DNA from 3 places in the Pseudoalteromonas ardens genome. Region 3 is predicted to be linked to each of the others. Evidence: predicted binding sites of a transcription regulator. Region 3 holds the regulator's gene; each other region holds the start of a gene.
What was found. The regulator sigma-54, encoded in region 3, starts transcription at its own class of promoters, with help from an activator protein. The targets are predictions, from matches to a motif close to GTTGGCACGNNNNTNGNNT.
Positions count from the first base shown of each region.

Region 1: a site for sigma-54 is predicted at 2,459-2,477, ahead of QNM19_RS12820 (P-II family nitrogen regulator). Genes of this name have one in related genera too.
Region 2: a site for sigma-54 is predicted at 2,817-2,835, ahead of QNM19_RS18915 (LruC domain-containing protein). Genes of this name have one in related genera too.

Region 1 is NZ_JASJUV010000003.1:483,861-489,382, forward strand. It holds gene QNM19_RS12810 (S10 family peptidase) at 1-755, opposite strand, end outside; gene QNM19_RS12815 (GGDEF domain-containing response regulator) at 1,091-2,326, shown strand; gene QNM19_RS12820 (P-II family nitrogen regulator) at 2,519-2,857, shown strand; gene QNM19_RS12825 (ammonium transporter) at 2,869-4,098, shown strand; gene mrcB (penicillin-binding protein 1B) at 4,205-5,522, shown strand, end outside.
Region 2 is NZ_JASJUV010000007.1:73,592-79,113, reverse strand. It holds gene QNM19_RS18930 (sugar transferase) at 1-434, opposite strand, end outside; gene QNM19_RS18925 (WecB/TagA/CpsF family glycosyltransferase) at 437-1,693, opposite strand; gene QNM19_RS18920 (hypothetical protein) at 1,861-2,610, opposite strand; gene QNM19_RS18915 (LruC domain-containing protein) at 2,879-4,504, shown strand; gene QNM19_RS18910 (hypothetical protein) at 4,517-5,137, shown strand; gene QNM19_RS18905 (sigma-54-dependent transcriptional regulator) at 5,285-5,522, shown strand, end outside.
Region 3 is NZ_JASJUV010000003.1:42,312-47,833, reverse strand. It holds gene kdsC (3-deoxy-manno-octulosonate-8-phosphatase KdsC) at 1-271, shown strand, start outside; gene lptC (LPS export ABC transporter periplasmic protein LptC) at 268-822, shown strand; gene lptA (lipopolysaccharide transport periplasmic protein LptA) at 812-1,351, shown strand; gene lptB (LPS export ABC transporter ATP-binding protein) at 1,348-2,073, shown strand; gene QNM19_RS10990 (RNA polymerase factor sigma-54) at 2,118-3,626, shown strand; gene hpf (ribosome hibernation promoting factor) at 3,652-3,939, shown strand; gene QNM19_RS10980 (PTS sugar transporter subunit IIA) at 3,942-4,397, shown strand; gene rapZ (RNase adapter RapZ) at 4,410-5,255, shown strand; gene QNM19_RS10970 (HPr family phosphocarrier protein) at 5,252-5,522, shown strand, end outside.

The DNA.
Region 1 (5,522 bases), 440 kb from region 3:
CTTTTTACCGGCCCCTGACGTTTTATGCCAATATCTGTCGGAGAAACCAGTACTACGCCGTTTAAGAATAACCATTGCTTGTTTTGTAGCTCATGGGCCAGGCCAGAAACGCGAGTTGTACCATAGCTTTCACCAATCAAAAATTTCGGTGACAGTGCACGACCATGTCGATTGATAAAGGTATTGAGCCACCCAGCCAGATATTTGATATCAGCATTCACACCGAAAAAGCGTGATTGCAGGGTTTGCTTGTCAGCCATTGAGCCGTCTTGCTCTGGCAGCACACGAGAGTAACCAGTGTTGACTGGGTTGACGAATAGAATGTCGGCGACATCCAGTACAGAATCCGGGTTATCTTTTAAGCCATAAGGCTGCATCGGGTAACCTTCATCGTCAATCTTCAGTACCCGAGGCCCGGTGTAAGCAATATGCATCCATACAGAGGCAGAGCCTGGGCCACCGTTAAATGAGATCAGCAGCGGACGGGTGGCGGGATCTTTGACTTTGTTCTTTTTATAGTAGGTATAGTGGAGTGTCGCTATCGGGTGGCCCGTTTTATCCCACACTGGCTGAGTACCTGTGGTGGCAGTGTAGGCGATCCGCTCCCCGTTAAAGGTTCCTTTGTGTTCGGTGATGACCTGAGCATCAATTTGCTGGGTCAACTGACCTTGAGTATCGGCTTGTGCCGATGCGGTGTGAGGGAGTGTGGTAATAAAAGTCGCAGAAAGAGCGAACAGTAATGGCTTCAACAACATGTTTTTATTTTTTGGGTGAAATCGATCTGCTTATTTAAGACGCATCCAGAGCAGAATTCAAAAAACTTGAGACTAATTGCCAAAAAATAGGCTATGCACAATGGATGTTAATTTTTATGGTGGTTTTGGTTTGTTTTTTGTGTTTTCAATTGCCTGAGGCATCCGAGGCTAAGCGGGCTTTTGTTGCGGTCTGTTTACAATTTTATTTGCCGGTGAGTTTTTTTTGTCACAGAAATCGCGTATATTTAATCCTTATGTCTGTAGTATGAAAGTATTTAGCGCTGTTAAATTCTTGTATCTCTTCCCTTTTCTCGTAGTTTTAGTAGAGCATCGTAATGCAAAGAGTATTAGTCGTCGAAGACAGTAAGGTAGTGCAACAGATCCTTCGCCACCTTGCATCACAACACCTGGATGTGGAAATTGATTATGCCTGGTCACTGAAAGAGACCCAGGCATTACTCGAGAGCCAACATTACACTCTGGCTTTGGTCGACCTGACCTTACCAGACGCCCCTGACGGAGAGGTCGTGCAGCTAACGCTAAGCCGCAACGTCCCCACTGTGGTATTGACGTCTAAAATTGATGAATATAGCCGTCAGCAAATGCTCGAGATGGGCGTCGTTGATTATGTGATTAAGGACAATCGGGATTCTTATCTCTACGCCATTAAACTCGTATCACGCTTACTGCGCAATGAAGGGTGCCAGGCACTGATCGCTGATGATTCGATGATCAGTCGGGCAGTGATGAGACAGATGCTGGAAAAGCAGTTGTTTACTGTCTTTGAGGCGCAAGATGGTGAGCAAGCTTTGAATATGCTCAATGCCAAGTCGGACATTAAATTATTGCTGACGGATTATGCGATGCCGACCATGGACGGCTTTGAACTGGTGAAAGCGGTGCGTAACAGTCGTGGGCGCGATGATCTCGCTATTATTGGTCTCTCTGGTGCTGGCAGTCATGGTTTGTCTGCCAAGTTCATCAAATATGGCGCCAATGACTTTTTGACGAAACCTTTTATGAATGAAGAGTTTCATTGCCGGGTGATGCAAACCATGGATCAGTTGAATCTGATCGCAGATATTAAAGAGTACGCACACAGAGATTTCCTGACGGGTCTTTATAATCGTCGTTATTTTTGCCAGCACATGGATAAAGTGCTCAAGAATAAGCCGGATCAGTTCACGTTGGCGTTACTGGATCTGGATCATTTTAAGGCAATCAATGACCAGTACGGCCATCTTGGCGGGGACAAAGTTTTGTCTCAAGTGGCTGAGCTGCTTAATAGTTCTTTCAATCACTGCCTGGTGGCGCGTGTCGGTGGAGAGGAGTTTGCCGTGCTAATGCCGGGTAATGACCTGGCTGTGGCTAAAAATAGTTGCCAGGATTTCAAAGAACGCTTTGCCAACACGCAGTTTATGATCCAGGAGCAGTCATTACACTGCACACTCAGTGTGGGGATTGCCCGGTGTGACAAAGCGACTCTCAGTGACGTCATGCGTGCGGCAGACAGCGCTTTGTATCGTGCCAAAGAAGCTCAGCGTAATTGCGTCATGGTCAGTGAAAGCTAACCCTCAGTTAACCCCTCTCTGCATTGCACCATTTCAAGTCAGACAATAAACAGGCGCACCAGCACGGTGCGTTTGATGTTCACTCTATATCTCTGAATTAATCTAACCACATGTAAAATAATTACTTTTATTATTGGCATAAAGGTTGGATTACCTCCCCCGACAGGATCATCTGCCCTGGGGGGGCAAATAATGAAAATGATAAGCGCAATAATTAAACCGTTTAAGCTGGACGAAGTCCGCGAAGCTCTTGCTGAGCTGGGTATCGAGGGCATGACTGTGGTCGATGTGAAGGGTTTTGGTCGTCAGAGGGGTCATACCGAGCTATATCGAGGAGCTGAATATCAGGTCGACTTTATTCCCAAAATTAAGCTTGAAATAGCGACCCGCAGTGAAAATACCCAGCGTGTCGTGGAGGCGATTACCGAGATTGCCAGTACTGGCAAAATTGGCGACGGCAAAATATTTGTCTACGACCTTGAGCAAATTGTCCGGATTCGTACCGGTGAACTCGACGAAGAAGCGATTTAAGGGGTGAAATAATGGAAAACACGGTAATTGAATTACAATTCTCTCTGAACACCTTTTACTTTCTGGTGTCTGGTATTCTGGTGATGTGGATGGCCGCTGGCTTCGCGATGCTTGAAGCCGGGCTGGTACGCTCAAAGAACACCACCGAAATTCTCACTAAAAATGTCGCCCTCTATGCCATCGCCTGTACGATGTTTCTATTGGTTGGATATAACATCATGTATGTGGATAACGTTGAGGGTGGGGTAGTGCCTAACTTTGGTGCACTCATTGGCAGTGCTGCCGACGATGCTGACCATGCGCTGGAATCAGACTTCTTTTTTCAGGTTGTGTTTGTGGCAACCGCCATGTCTATTGTCTCCGGGGCGGTTGCAGAGCGAATGAAGCTTTGGGCGTTCTTGTTGTTTACTGTCGTCCTGACTGGGTTGATTTATCCTATTGAAGGATACTGGACTTGGGGTGCTGGATTCTTGTCTGAGCTGGGCTTTGTCGACTTTGCAGGCTCTGCGATAGTGCATGGTGCAGGCGCCGCTGCCGCCCTGGCTGGCGTTTTGTTACTCGGTGCACGTAAGGGCAAGTATGGAAGAAACGGTGAAATCTATCCTATCCCCGGTTCAAACCTGCCTCTGGCGACATTGGGAACCTTTATTTTATGGATGGGATGGTTTGGGTTTAACGGTGGCTCTCAGCTATTTCTTGCAGACAAAAGCAATGCCATCGCTGTCAGTCAGATCATGGTAAACACCAATGCTGCGGCGGCAGCGGGTGCGATTGCAGCACTGGTGGTGTGTAAGCTGATGTGGAAAAAAGCGGACCTGACTATGATCCTGAACGGTGCATTGGCTGGTCTGGTGACCATTACTGCAGAGCCTGCGTCACCGACGCCTATGCTGGCCTGTATTCTGGGGATGCTGGGTGGTTCTTTGGTGGTATTCAGCATCGTGGCACTGGATAAACTGCGTATTGATGATCCGGTTGGTGCTATTTCCGTGCATGGTGTGTGTGGGGCGCTGGGCATTATGATGGTACCTTTCTCGAACAGCGATGCCAGCTTTATGACTCAGGCTATCGGCCTGGTGACCATACTGGGCTTTGTGTTTATCGCGTCTTACATCGTCTGGGGGATCATTAAAACCCTGATGGGGATCCGGGTGGGTGAAGAAGAAGAGCTCAGTGGTATGGATCAGCATGACTGTGGCATAGATGCGTATCCTGAATTTGTGACCATTCGCAATAAGTAAGCAAGAATTCACCAAAAAGCGCGGCTTATCGCGCTTTTTGGTTTAAGCGGCAGTTAATCTGAGATAATCTAGCATCTATTCACTCTCAGTAAGCATTCCACGGTCAATGGCAGACAACAAAAAAGCAGCAGGCAAACCTCGCAAGCCCACCCGTAAATCACCGGCCAAATCAGGCAAGAAAAAGACCGCTAACTCCACTTCCTCATTTAAGCAACGCTTACGGGCATTGCGTAACCGGACACTGAGCACGCTGTGGTCGTTGTGCTGGAAGCTGAGTTTGGCCATGGTATTTGCGGTTGCAGGGTATGTGGTTTATCTCGATGCCAAAGTCAGCCGACAGTTTGAAGGGAACAAGTGGCAGTTACCTGTACAGGTGTATGCCCGCGCTATGTCGTTTTATCCGGATCAATATCTGGCTGAGCAGGAAGTGATCTGGGAACTGGAGCGGCTCAATTACTCCCGGGTAAACCGCATTAAACATACGGGCCAGTTTGTGGTGCAGGGTCGTACGATTACCGTGTATCGGCGCTCCTTTGAGTTTTATGACGGGGTTGAGCAGGCGCGTATCTTTACGCTCAATTTTGCAGGTAAAAAGCTGGCTAGTATTGTCAATGATCAGGGCCGACGAGTTGAGAGTGCCAGACTTGAGCCGGTACAAATTGCCCGGATAGGCAATGAAAGTCGTCAGGATCGGGAGTTTGTGCCGCTGGACAAAATACCGGATATTCTAAAAAACACCTTGCTGGTGGTTGAAGATCGGGCGTTTTACGAACATCACGGGGTATCTGTGTGGTCGATTATGCGTGCCTTGTACTACAATGTTCGCGCAGGACGCACTGTACAGGGGGGGAGCACCCTGACCCAGCAGCTGGCAAAGAACTTTTATTTAACCCGGGAGCGCTCTTTGCTGCGCAAGATCAATGAAGCTTTTATTGCCCTCATTCTTGATTTTCGCTACAGCAAAGATGAAATTCTTGAAGCTTATCTCAACGAAGTTTACCTCGGTCAGGCTTACAATCAGGGCGTCCACGGCATGGGTCTGGCAGCCGAGTTCTACTTTGCGAAACCCGTCGATGAGCTGGAGTTTGATCAGATAGCCATGCTGGTGGCTATGGTGAAAGGCCCGTCTTATTACAACCCGCGTCGATATCCGGAGCGGACCATGGAACGACGCGACCTGGTGCTCAGGTTGATGGCAGAAAATGGTCTCATTACCACCAATGAGTACCGCCTGGCGTTGGAGCGGCCTATTGCAATTCAGCCTCTGAAAGAAAGTCTGCTGCAAACTTACCCGGGTTATCTGGAGCTGGTGAATCGCGAACTTCAGCAATTGTTGCCAGATGAAAACGTCGTGAATGCGGGGATTAGGATATTTACTTATTTTGACTTGCAAAAGCAATCTGCCATGGAAGAGGCAGTCAGTG
Region 2 (5,522 bases), on a different contig from region 3:
TCTCCCCGTACCACATTCATCAGCTGGGGTAACTCGTCGATTGAGTACTTACGGATAAAAGCGCCAATACGGGTAATACGCGGATCATTGCGATATTTAGCGCACACACCTTCACGGTCGCTTTGTGCCGGGTCCGGATTACGAAAACGCGGATCCTCTGGCATGTACATAGAACGAAACTTATACATAGTAAAACGGCGGCCCAGTTTACCGACCCGAACCTGCTTATATACACATGGGCCCTGACTTTCCAACTTGATCAGCGCTATAAGCACCAATAAAAATGGGCTGAGTAACAGTAATCCGGTGATCGCAGCCAGGCGCTGTAAACAGGCTGGAATACCATGGTGACGACCATCTGTTTTGGTTTGCTCAGAAGTAGATGATGACATTGTATTGTACTGAGTTGCTGTGGTTTTTTTGATGCTATACATGATTAAAGTCCTCGCAAAGCTTGTTGTAAAACATAAACACGGAATAGGAAAATCGGGTTACCGAGCACATAGCGGTTAAACTTGGCTTTGGGCTCCTGGATAAGGCGCCAAACCCATTCAAGGCCCAGCTCTCTCATCCACATAGGGGCACGCGCTATATTGCCGGAGAAAAAATCGAATAAGCCGCCGACCGCCAGCGCACACTGCGCCTGGAGTTTATGTTTATTGTTATCTATCCAGAGTTCCTGGCGAGGCGAGCCCAAGGCGACCAGTACAATGTCGGCGCCACTTTGATTGATACAGTCGACAACCTGTTCATCATCATCGAAGTAACCGTGGTGCGCACCCGCGATACGCAACCCCGGGTATTGTTGACTCAAGTTAGCAGCGGCTTTGTGTGCAACACCGGGCTGCGCACCAAGTAAAAACAGAGAACGCTGATTTTCAGCAGCAGCCTGACAAAGCCCGGGCAGCATGTCGGTGCCATTGTTGTTGTCGGCCAGGTTCATGCCCGCTTTTCGGGCCGCGATCCGCATACCCGACCCATCGATAAAGTTCCGGTCACTGTTTTGCAGTACCTGATAGAGCTGTGCGTTACCAGCCGATAAATTGACCGAGTTAACATTGATGTAGTAAGCCGACTGGCACCCTTGTGTATCTGTTTCCGCCGAGCCTTTTACGACCCAATCCACTGCAACCTGCATACGTGTGTTGCTAAACGGAATGCCAAACAATTCACTGCTCGACGGGGTACTTGCCGATTTGCGATACAAACCCAGACACAAGAGCACCTTAAATACTAATAGAATATCGGCAAACAAAGACTGGTTGTGCTGCGCATGGAGCAACGCGAGCGGCTTATCCACACTGAGCCCGGTCAGGCTATGTAACCAGAGACAATCGAATAGTCCAGGCTGACCGCAGGGAGAGTGTAAACGCGCCACCCGGGGCATGCTCACACCGTCACGTAGCAGCGGGTTACCGACAAACCGAATACGACCACTCACAACATTTAACAGCGCTGCGCTGCGCTTGAATATGCCGACCTGCCAGCCGAGCAACGACACAGGCTGAGCACTCACGTCTATCCAGGTCTGGCGTCTCAGTGGCGCTTTAAAACAAATTAGCGCAGCCAGAGAATTGAGACAGAACAACGGCACTAAAACGATAACTAACAGCAATGCAGCGCTGACTCTGAGTGCTTTGCGTGCACCTGACTCACTTGCGTGTGATGAGTGTGTGGTTAAGTAAGTAGACATCGCTTCCTCCGCTGTTCAGTTGATTACATCGAATAGATAGCGAGGACCATGCCAAAATTTAAACCACTGATTTAGATTGAATTTTAGATTTTCTGGGGGTTTTATTCTCAGCTAAATTGCATTGCATTTTGAGAATTTTCTTATTTTGAAAAGCGTCGATGTGACGCTTATAAGGAGGAAAAATAACCCGGATACAAAGTCTGGATCTGACTCAGCGCCGCAGGAATGCGCAGCTGCACCACGGCGAGCTTATCCGCTTGCTCGTCCGGGCGGGACAGACTATGCCCGAGCAACAAACGTGAACATTTGAAAATCAATGTATGGAAACATTTATCCACTATTGAGCACTTCAGTGGTCCGTAATTAAAGTGACGAATGTAGTCATCCAGGTGTGGCTCACAGGTGTTATTCCAGCGCCGCTCCAGCTCGCCGACGCCCTCGCAATCCTGTGCATAATGGATCACATGGCCATTTTCTCCCCAGCCAATTCCCCGGGATTCGGGCACCGGCTCGGTCATCGCAGCTATCAGTGTATCCAGCCACTCAATTGCCTGTGGGCAATTGCGCATCAGCATCACGCCTGAGTTAAACGCACCACTGTAACCCCGAGCCAGAAAAAGGAACTTATCGGCGTCATCCAGTTTATCCAGTGCCGGGCACGCAGGCTGAATACAGGCATCCGCATCAACAAACATCACCTGTTTATAACCCACCTGTAACGCCGCTTTCAACAAAAACAACTTCAGCCAGCAGCACTCAGCGCCCAGTCGATTCAACCAGGGTCGTGTGACCACCACATAATCATACCCCATGCGCCTGGCATAGTGACGTTGACTGTTCAGATAACGTCGGTAGCGCCACTGATACCCATTCAATGCCACGCTAAATATCAAAGTGTCTGTTTGAGACGATTGCATACCGACCTCCTTTATCTTCCATCTCTCATGAAGCAAGTATTGCACCGTTTATAGAAAACACCGCATAGACTGGCTTTTCATGCTCTCGGTTAATCGCTGTCGGTCAGCATTTTTTTGTTTGCAAAGCGCAATGCAGTGCAATTTGCAAAAAACCCCGACACCACAGAACGAAAAACCACAACCAACTGATAAATAACAACTAAATTTTTGGCACACTTCATGAAATATCCAGTACAGAAGTACAAGATTGAATTTAACTGGAGCGAATATGATGAAACTGCTTAACCCACTCTACCCTCTGATGACCTGTGGACTGTTGTCTTTTGCAGCCGCAGCGGTTGAACAGATAGATGGCCAATATGTTTGGCAATTCCAGTCTGGTGAGGCCTGGCCTTCAGGCTACAACCAGTCTACCGGCAAGCCCGACTCGATGATTTATGCACGTGAAGAGTATAGCCGCGAATTTTTTCAGCGCATTCAAAATGCACTGCCCGAAGCACGGATCAATGAGGCCTTCATTACAGGTGACGAAGGCTCAACCATTCATCTGGTTGAAGACGCCGAAGTGTTTGTAACATTTATCCACGAAGGCGCGGGCTACAAAAACTCCTTTGGTTACTTTACCTTCGACCCGGAGAATCCGCCACAATCACCTGAAGAGGTGCAGGAGACCATCGTCTTTCCAAACCTCAGCTACCCACATCTGACCAATGGCCACCGGGTCAGTATTGGCGAGTTTCCGGCAGGCACCAGCATTGGCTTCTTTATTGCGGCAAACGGGTTTTGGTATTACACCGGCGTAAAACCATTTCAGATCCCTTATTACTATTCATTGTCTGATCTCAACCCGGAAAGTAACGAGACCTTGCGTCAGCACTGCGTGTTATTGCTGGATGAAGAGCAGCAGGAAGTGGTCATCGGTTTCGAAGACTTACCCCGCACCTGGGGAGACAACGACTTTAATGATGCGGTATTCAGCGTAAAAAGCTCCCCCGCGACTGCCATATCTGCCCTCAACCTGACGGTTATGCCGGAGCAGAACGATAGCGATGCCGATGGCATTGAAGATGAGCTGGATGAATTCCCCAACGATTTTGACCGGGCCTACAGCCAGTATTATCCGAGCGCAGAAGGGGTCACGACACTCGCATTCGAAGATAACTGGCCAGCACGCGGCGACCATGACATGAATGACCTGGTTGTTAAACAACGCATTCGCTTTACCTACAATGCAGATAATCAAATCAGCGGTTTCATCATCAATGGTTGGATCACGGCACGCGGTGCAGCTTACCAGAATGGTTTCGGTCTGCGTCTGATGAACAGTAACCCGGCACTGATTAAACAAGCCACACTCATGGTTGACGGTCAAAGCTATGACAAAACGGCAGAAGACGGACAAACCAACGCCGTGTTGTCTTTGTGGAGCAATACCCATGTCTTCACCACCACAGGTCAGTCTGGCCAGTGCCAGCACTTTAATACGGTGATGACCTGCGATTACTTTGAACCTGTACCATACACCTTCGATGTCAGCTTTGAACAAAGCCTGGATGCACTGAGCATTAACGATTTCGATTTCTTCCTGTACAGAACCCAAGATCGTTCACTGGAAATCCACATGGCAGATTTCCCGCCAACAGACAAGTTTGATGCAAACCGCTTTGGCACAGCCGATGATACCTCAGATGCACAAGCGGGCCGCTACTTCAGAACAGCCGAAAACCTACCCTGGGCCTTAATGATCAGTAATGACTGGCACTACCCCAGAGAATATCTCGACGTAATCTGGGCGTATCCTGCCTACGAAACCTGGGTGGAAAGCAATGGCGAGCAGGCTCAGGACTGGTTTATGACCAACGAACGCACCACCCACACTTTCAGCGCACACTAAGAGGATATAACCATGAATACATTAACTAAATTTTCGGCTTTAACCTTGGTTTGTTTCACTTTAAGTGGCTGCGGAGGCGGTGGTGGTGAAGGTGGCTCAACGGGCACCTCAACCAGCAGCAGTAATACGGCCACAGCACCGGCAAATAACACCAGCACACCTGCGTCAACCCAGACTACACAGAGTCAAAATCAGACGCAGAACGACGGCGCAGCAACACCAGTCGAGCCGACAGAGCCTGCACCAAGTTATGAGCCGGACCCGACATTGCTGGACAGCCAGGCTGAAACCTCTAACGACTTGCATGTCAAAGCGGATTTTAACTTCAGTACCAGTAAAACAGTGACCTTAGATCTGGGTGGCCAGGATGTGCTGGGAGACAGTCTGGCCAATAAGATGGTGAAAGTCTATGCCATGCATGAGGTGGTTGAAAGCTATGAGGACGAGGCGATGGCCGACAAAGCCCTGCTGGCAACGGCGCGCTTTAACAGTGCCGGACAGATCACCATGACACTGGATATTCCGGTCAATTACAAAACCCTGCTGATCAGCGTAGACGGTATGTTACAGAGCAATCATTTGCTCACCGAGCTGAATATGCAGGCCACCACAGTGGCACATCAGTTCAATTAAACTATGATAGTTCCTCGCAAAACCGCCTGCACCTCTCTCATCGCAGGCGGTTTTATTGATCACCATAAACTCCAGTATATAAATGCTTCAAATTGTCTAAGACTGTGTAATACTTCTATTAACACGCGTTAACTCAGGCAGGATTACATGGAACCGGTTACTAACATTACCTTGCTGTTCGTCGATGACGAACCCCTTATTCTACGCTCCCTCACCCGCGCGCTTAAGAACGAGCCTTACACAGTGTTCACCGCGTCAAGTGGAGAAGAAGGCCTGGCCTTGTTAGAACAACACCCTATCGACGTCGTTGTCTCAGATAAAATGATGCCCAATATGTCTGGTATTGAGTTTCTGGCTCAGGTCGCCGAGCGCTTTCCGGACACCA
Region 3 (5,522 bases):
GGAAGACAAGTTGCAAGGCTATGCTGAATTGAAAGACAAATTACAGCTGGCGGACCACGAGATAGCCTATATTGGCGATGATGCACCCGACTTACCAGTGATGCTCAAAGTCGGTCTGTCTGTGGCCGTGCAAGACGCTCACCCTATGGTGGTCCGCGCAGCCGATTACAAAACGGTGTTACCCGGCGGGTTTGGTGCTGTTCGAGAGCTGACTGACTTACTGTTGCTCTGCCAGGGCAAATCATTGGGTTATGAAGGCAGTAGCGTATGACCGTACTTCGCGCCTTATTGCTCGTTGTATTCAGCCTCACCATGTTATGGCTGTGGTATCCCTATTTAACGCAATCGGGCCAGGTCGCGCCGCGCTCAGAAGAAGTGCTGGCCAAGCCAGATTATGTCGCCATCGATCTGAAGCAAACCAATTACGCCGAAAATGGGCAGCTCAGTTATCAGATTACCGCAGACAAAATGGAGCTCTATCAGGAGCTGGGGTTTAGCCACTTTACTGCGCCTATCTTTACACTGCACAACGATCAACAAAACTGGCAACTCAAGGCCAATGAAGCCACCTTATATGGTAACAATACCCTGATCCTGGAGGGTAAAGTACAAGCAACAAACCTGACGGCCGATGCCATGATAAAGCACATCAACGCCGATCACGTGCAAGTCGATATTAACGAAAAGCACATGCGCTCTGAACACCCGGTAGAAATTACCGGCCCAAACTTAACGATTTCAGGGAAAGGCTTAGTGGCCGATCTCAACACAGAAATCATTGAACTCATCAACCACACTGAAACAATTTATTATGAGCAATAAATTAACCTGTTCCCTGATCTTACTGTGCACTTTAAGTGCATTTCATCCTGCGGCTTATGCAGAAAATACAGCGGCTGATCAGGTCATTATCAGTTCGGGCACACAGCTGGCCCAGTTGCAAACCAATATTGGCGTGTTCGAAGAAAACGTCGAAATCATTCACGGTGACCGAAAAATTCTGGCCGATCGCCTCGAAGTACACCGTAGGGAAGAACTGGGTAAAAATAAGCAACTGCTGGTTGCAACAGGCAGTCCGGCAATATTTCAGGAACGCCAAGCGGATGGTACGTTATTGAAGGCCAGCGCCAAAGAAGTGCGCTATGATGTCGCAAATCGCATGCTCACCATCAAAGGCGGTGCAGAGATCAGTCAGGCAGGACAAAAAATCAGCGCGCAAACTATCGTTTATGATATGGAAAAGAAGCTGATCAGCGCACAGCGCGGGGAGCAAGAACAAAACCGCGTGAGAACCATTCTGTTACCTGAAAAAGAGAACCCCCAACAACCACAAGAGAAGGGGAATCCGTGAGTAAATTAACCGCCACCGCACTGGCCAAAAGTTATAAGGGCAGACAGGTTGTTAAAAACGTTGAGTTAAGCGTTGAAGCTGGCAGTATTGTTGGCCTCCTTGGCCCAAATGGTGCAGGTAAAACCACCACTTTTTATATGATTGTCGGATTGGTGCCCAGTGACAAGGGCAGCATACACATCGACGAACAAGACATTACCTTATTGCCGATGCACAGCCGGGCAAGACTAGGTATTGGTTACCTGCCACAAGAGTCCTCTATTTTTCGCAAGCTGACCGTCTATCAAAACCTGATGGCCATTTTAGAAACCCGTAAAGAGCTGAATAAAGAACAACGAGAAGTCATCCTCAATGAACTGTTAGATGAGTTTAATATCCAGCATATTCGCGATAGCCAGGGTATGGCGCTATCGGGCGGTGAACGACGCCGGGTAGAAATTGCCCGTGCCCTTGCGGCAGATCCAAAATTTATCTTATTAGATGAGCCTTTCGCTGGCGTTGATCCCATTTCAGTGTTAGATATAAAGAAAATTATAGAGCACCTGAAAAACCGTGGGATAGGCGTACTGATCACCGACCACAACGTGCGTGAAACGCTGGACGTCTGTGAGAAAGCTTATATAGTGTCACATGGTGAACTGATAGCAGCAGGCACCCCGGAGCATGTTCTGGCCGATCAAACTGTGCGGGATGTCTACCTAGGTGAGCAATTCAGGCTATAGTTATAAAATTAGAAGTAAATAACAAAAAGGATTGTTAGAGATACATGAGGCAATCGCTACAGCTGCGCATGGGGCAGCAACTGACAATGACACCACAACTGCAGCAGGCTATTCGTCTGTTACAGTTGAGTACGCTAGATCTCCAACAAGAAATCCAAGAAGCGCTTGATAGCAACCCTTTGTTGGAAGTGGAAGAAGGTGAGTCTGAATCACAAGACAATGAAACTCAGTCCAAGTCGGATTCCGATTTGGAACAACCTACAACGAGTGACAACGACAGCTATGAAGAGGCGGCTGTCAGCGACTACGAACAAGACAGCGATGCTGCACTGAACAAAGACACCGTCAGCGACGATTTGGCAATGGACGTAACCTGGGACGAGTACATCAGTGCTGCCCCGGCAAGCAGTTCAGGCCCAATGCCAGAAGACGAAACCATTTACCAGGGTAAAACCACTGAAACATTGCAAGAGTACCTGATGTGGCAGCTGGAACTGACGCCTTTTAGCCCTACAGACAGAGCCATCGCCCTTGCAATTGTAGAAGCAGTTGACGATGCTGGTCTGTTGACCATCAGCTGCGAAGACATCGTCGATAGCATGAATCAGGACAACGATGAAGAGCCGATTGAGCAGGATGAAGTAGAGGCCGTACTGAAACGGATCCAATTATTTGATCCTGTTGGGATTGCGGCACGCAGCCTGCAAGAATGCCTGTGCATTCAGCTCAACCAGTTTGACCCAAACACCCCTTGGCTTGCACAGACCAAAGAAATCCTGACTGAGCACATCGATCTGTTAGCCAGCCGGGATTACCGCACTTTGATGAAAAAAACCAAACTCAAAGAAGCGGATCTGAAAGAAGTAATGACCCTGATCCACGGCCTAAACCCGAAACCCGCCGCGAGCATAGTACAGGAAGAAGCAGACTATGTGATCCCGGATGTGTCGGTTAAAAAAGTGAAAGGTCGCTGGGTTGTTGAACTCAATCCCGATTCAATGCCAAAAATTAGAGTGAATGACCACTACGCTGCTATGTCCCGTTCAGTCAAGTCGAGCACAGACAGTCAGTTTATTCGTTCACACCTGCAAGAGGCAAAATGGTTCATCAAGAGCCTGGAAAGCCGCAATGAAACTTTATTAAAAGTTACTAATTGCATTGTGCAGCAACAACAGGCATTCTTTGAACATGGCCCCGAGGCAATGAAGCCGATGGTACTGAATGATGTGGCCGAAATGGTCGACATGCATGAGTCCACGATTTCACGTGTAACAACGCAAAAGTATATGCACACGCCACGCGGTATCTATGAGTTGAAGTATTTCTTCTCAAGCCATGTCAGCACTGAAAACGGAGGAGAATGCTCTTCGACTGCAATCAGAGCATTGATCAAAAAGCTAATTGCCGCGGAAAACACTGCTAAACCATTGAGTGACAGCAAGATTGCGGATGTATTGGCAGATCAAGGGATCAAAGTGGCTAGACGTACAATTGCCAAATACCGAGAGTCTTTGGCTATCCCACCGTCCAATCAGCGCAAAAGCCTGATTTAGACGTAACTACAGAAGGAAAATGCTTATGCAACTAAATTTAACTGGTCGACATGTAGAAATCACCGATTCGTTAAGAGACTATGTAACAAACAAGTTTGCGAAGCTAGAAAGGCACTTTGATCACATCAATAATGTGCATGTTATCCTAGATGTCGAAAAGCTCATCCAAAAAGCAGAAGCCACATTACATGTGAACGGGGGAGAAATTTTTGCCTCAACCGAACACCGGGATATGTATGCCGCAATAGACGGACTTATCGATAAGCTTGACCGCCAGGTGATCAAGCACAAAGAGAAGCTAACTCGACACTAATCATGAAACTAAGCTCATTGATTTCACAGGACTGCAGCAAAGCTGCGGTCCTTTTTAATAGTAAGAAACGTATTTTAGAGTACATCAGTGAGTTGGCTCAAAGCCAGCTTCCAGACAGTAATGCCCATGATATCCTTGATGCACTGTTGAGCCGCGAAAAACTCGGAAGTACGGGGATAGGAAAAGGGATTGCACTGCCCCATGGCCGCATGCCAGGCATAGATAAAGTGGTTGCTATGCTGCTTGTTAATCAGCAAGGCATTGCCTTTGATGCCATTGACAATCAACCCGTCGACATTTTTGTGGCACTCATCGTACCCGAGGGAGAAAATCAACAACATTTGCAGACCTTAGCAACGATCGCTGATAAACTTAAAAACAAGGTGTTTTGTAAACGTATCAGGCAAGCTCACAATGATCAGGAGTTATTCTCGATAATTGAAGAGTTTGACAACTAACGGAGAGTTTCTGTGCAGTTAATTATTGTCAGTGGTCGTTCTGGCTCAGGAAAATCGGTCGCTCTGCGCGTGCTGGAAGACTTGGGTTATTACTGCGCCGATAATATCCCGGTCAACTTGCTGCCCGCATTAGTGCGCAGTGTGTCAGACAGCTATGATAAAATTGCTGTGAGCGTTGACGTACGTAACCTGCCAAAAGATCAGCAAGAACTCGACGATATTTTGGAATACCTACCCGGATTTGCAGAACCCAATATATTCTATCTGGACAGCGAAGATCAGATCCTGATCCGTCGCTTTTCAGAAACACGCCGCCTACATCCGCTGTCACTGGCAGATCTGTCATTGGACAAAGCGATTAAAAAAGAAAAAGAACTGCTTGACCCACTTATCCGCCGCGCTAATATCACCATTGATACCACAGACATGAGTATCCACCAGCTGGCAGAGCGTATCCGGGAAAAGATCCTCGGTAAAAAAGACAAGCAATTAATCATCACCTTTGAGTCCTTTGGTTTTAAACATGGTATTCCAAAAGAAGCCGATTACGTGTTTGATGCGCGCTTTTTGCCGAACCCACACTGGGAACCAGAACTTAAGCCCTTAACCGGTTTAGATAAGCCTGTTATTGACTACCTGTCTAGCCACAGCTTAGTGCAAAAATTTACCTGGCAGATCCAGACCTTTGTGCAAACCTGGCTGCCACACCTTGAGCGTAATAACCGCAGCTACCTGACCATTTCGATTGGCTGTACTGGTGGACAGCACCGCTCAGTGTATCTTGCTCAGACGTTAGGTGAGCGTTTTGCTCGTACCCACAGTAATGTGAAGATCCATCACCGCGAACAAGAAAAATGACACAACGCTTTGAAGATACCTTTCTGATCCAGAATAAACTGGGTCTACACGCTCGTGCAGCCAGTGTGCTGGCAGAACTCTCCGCACAGTTCGATGCCAACATCACCCTGTTTCAGGGCAGTAAAGAAGCAGAGGGTGACAGTGTGCTGGCTTTATTGCTGCTGGAAAGTAGCCAGGGCAAAGAGATCAAAGTTGTCTGCGAAGGCCCGGATGCAGAGCGTGCGTTACATGCCATTGGTAGCCTTATTGCCGATAAGTTTAACGAAT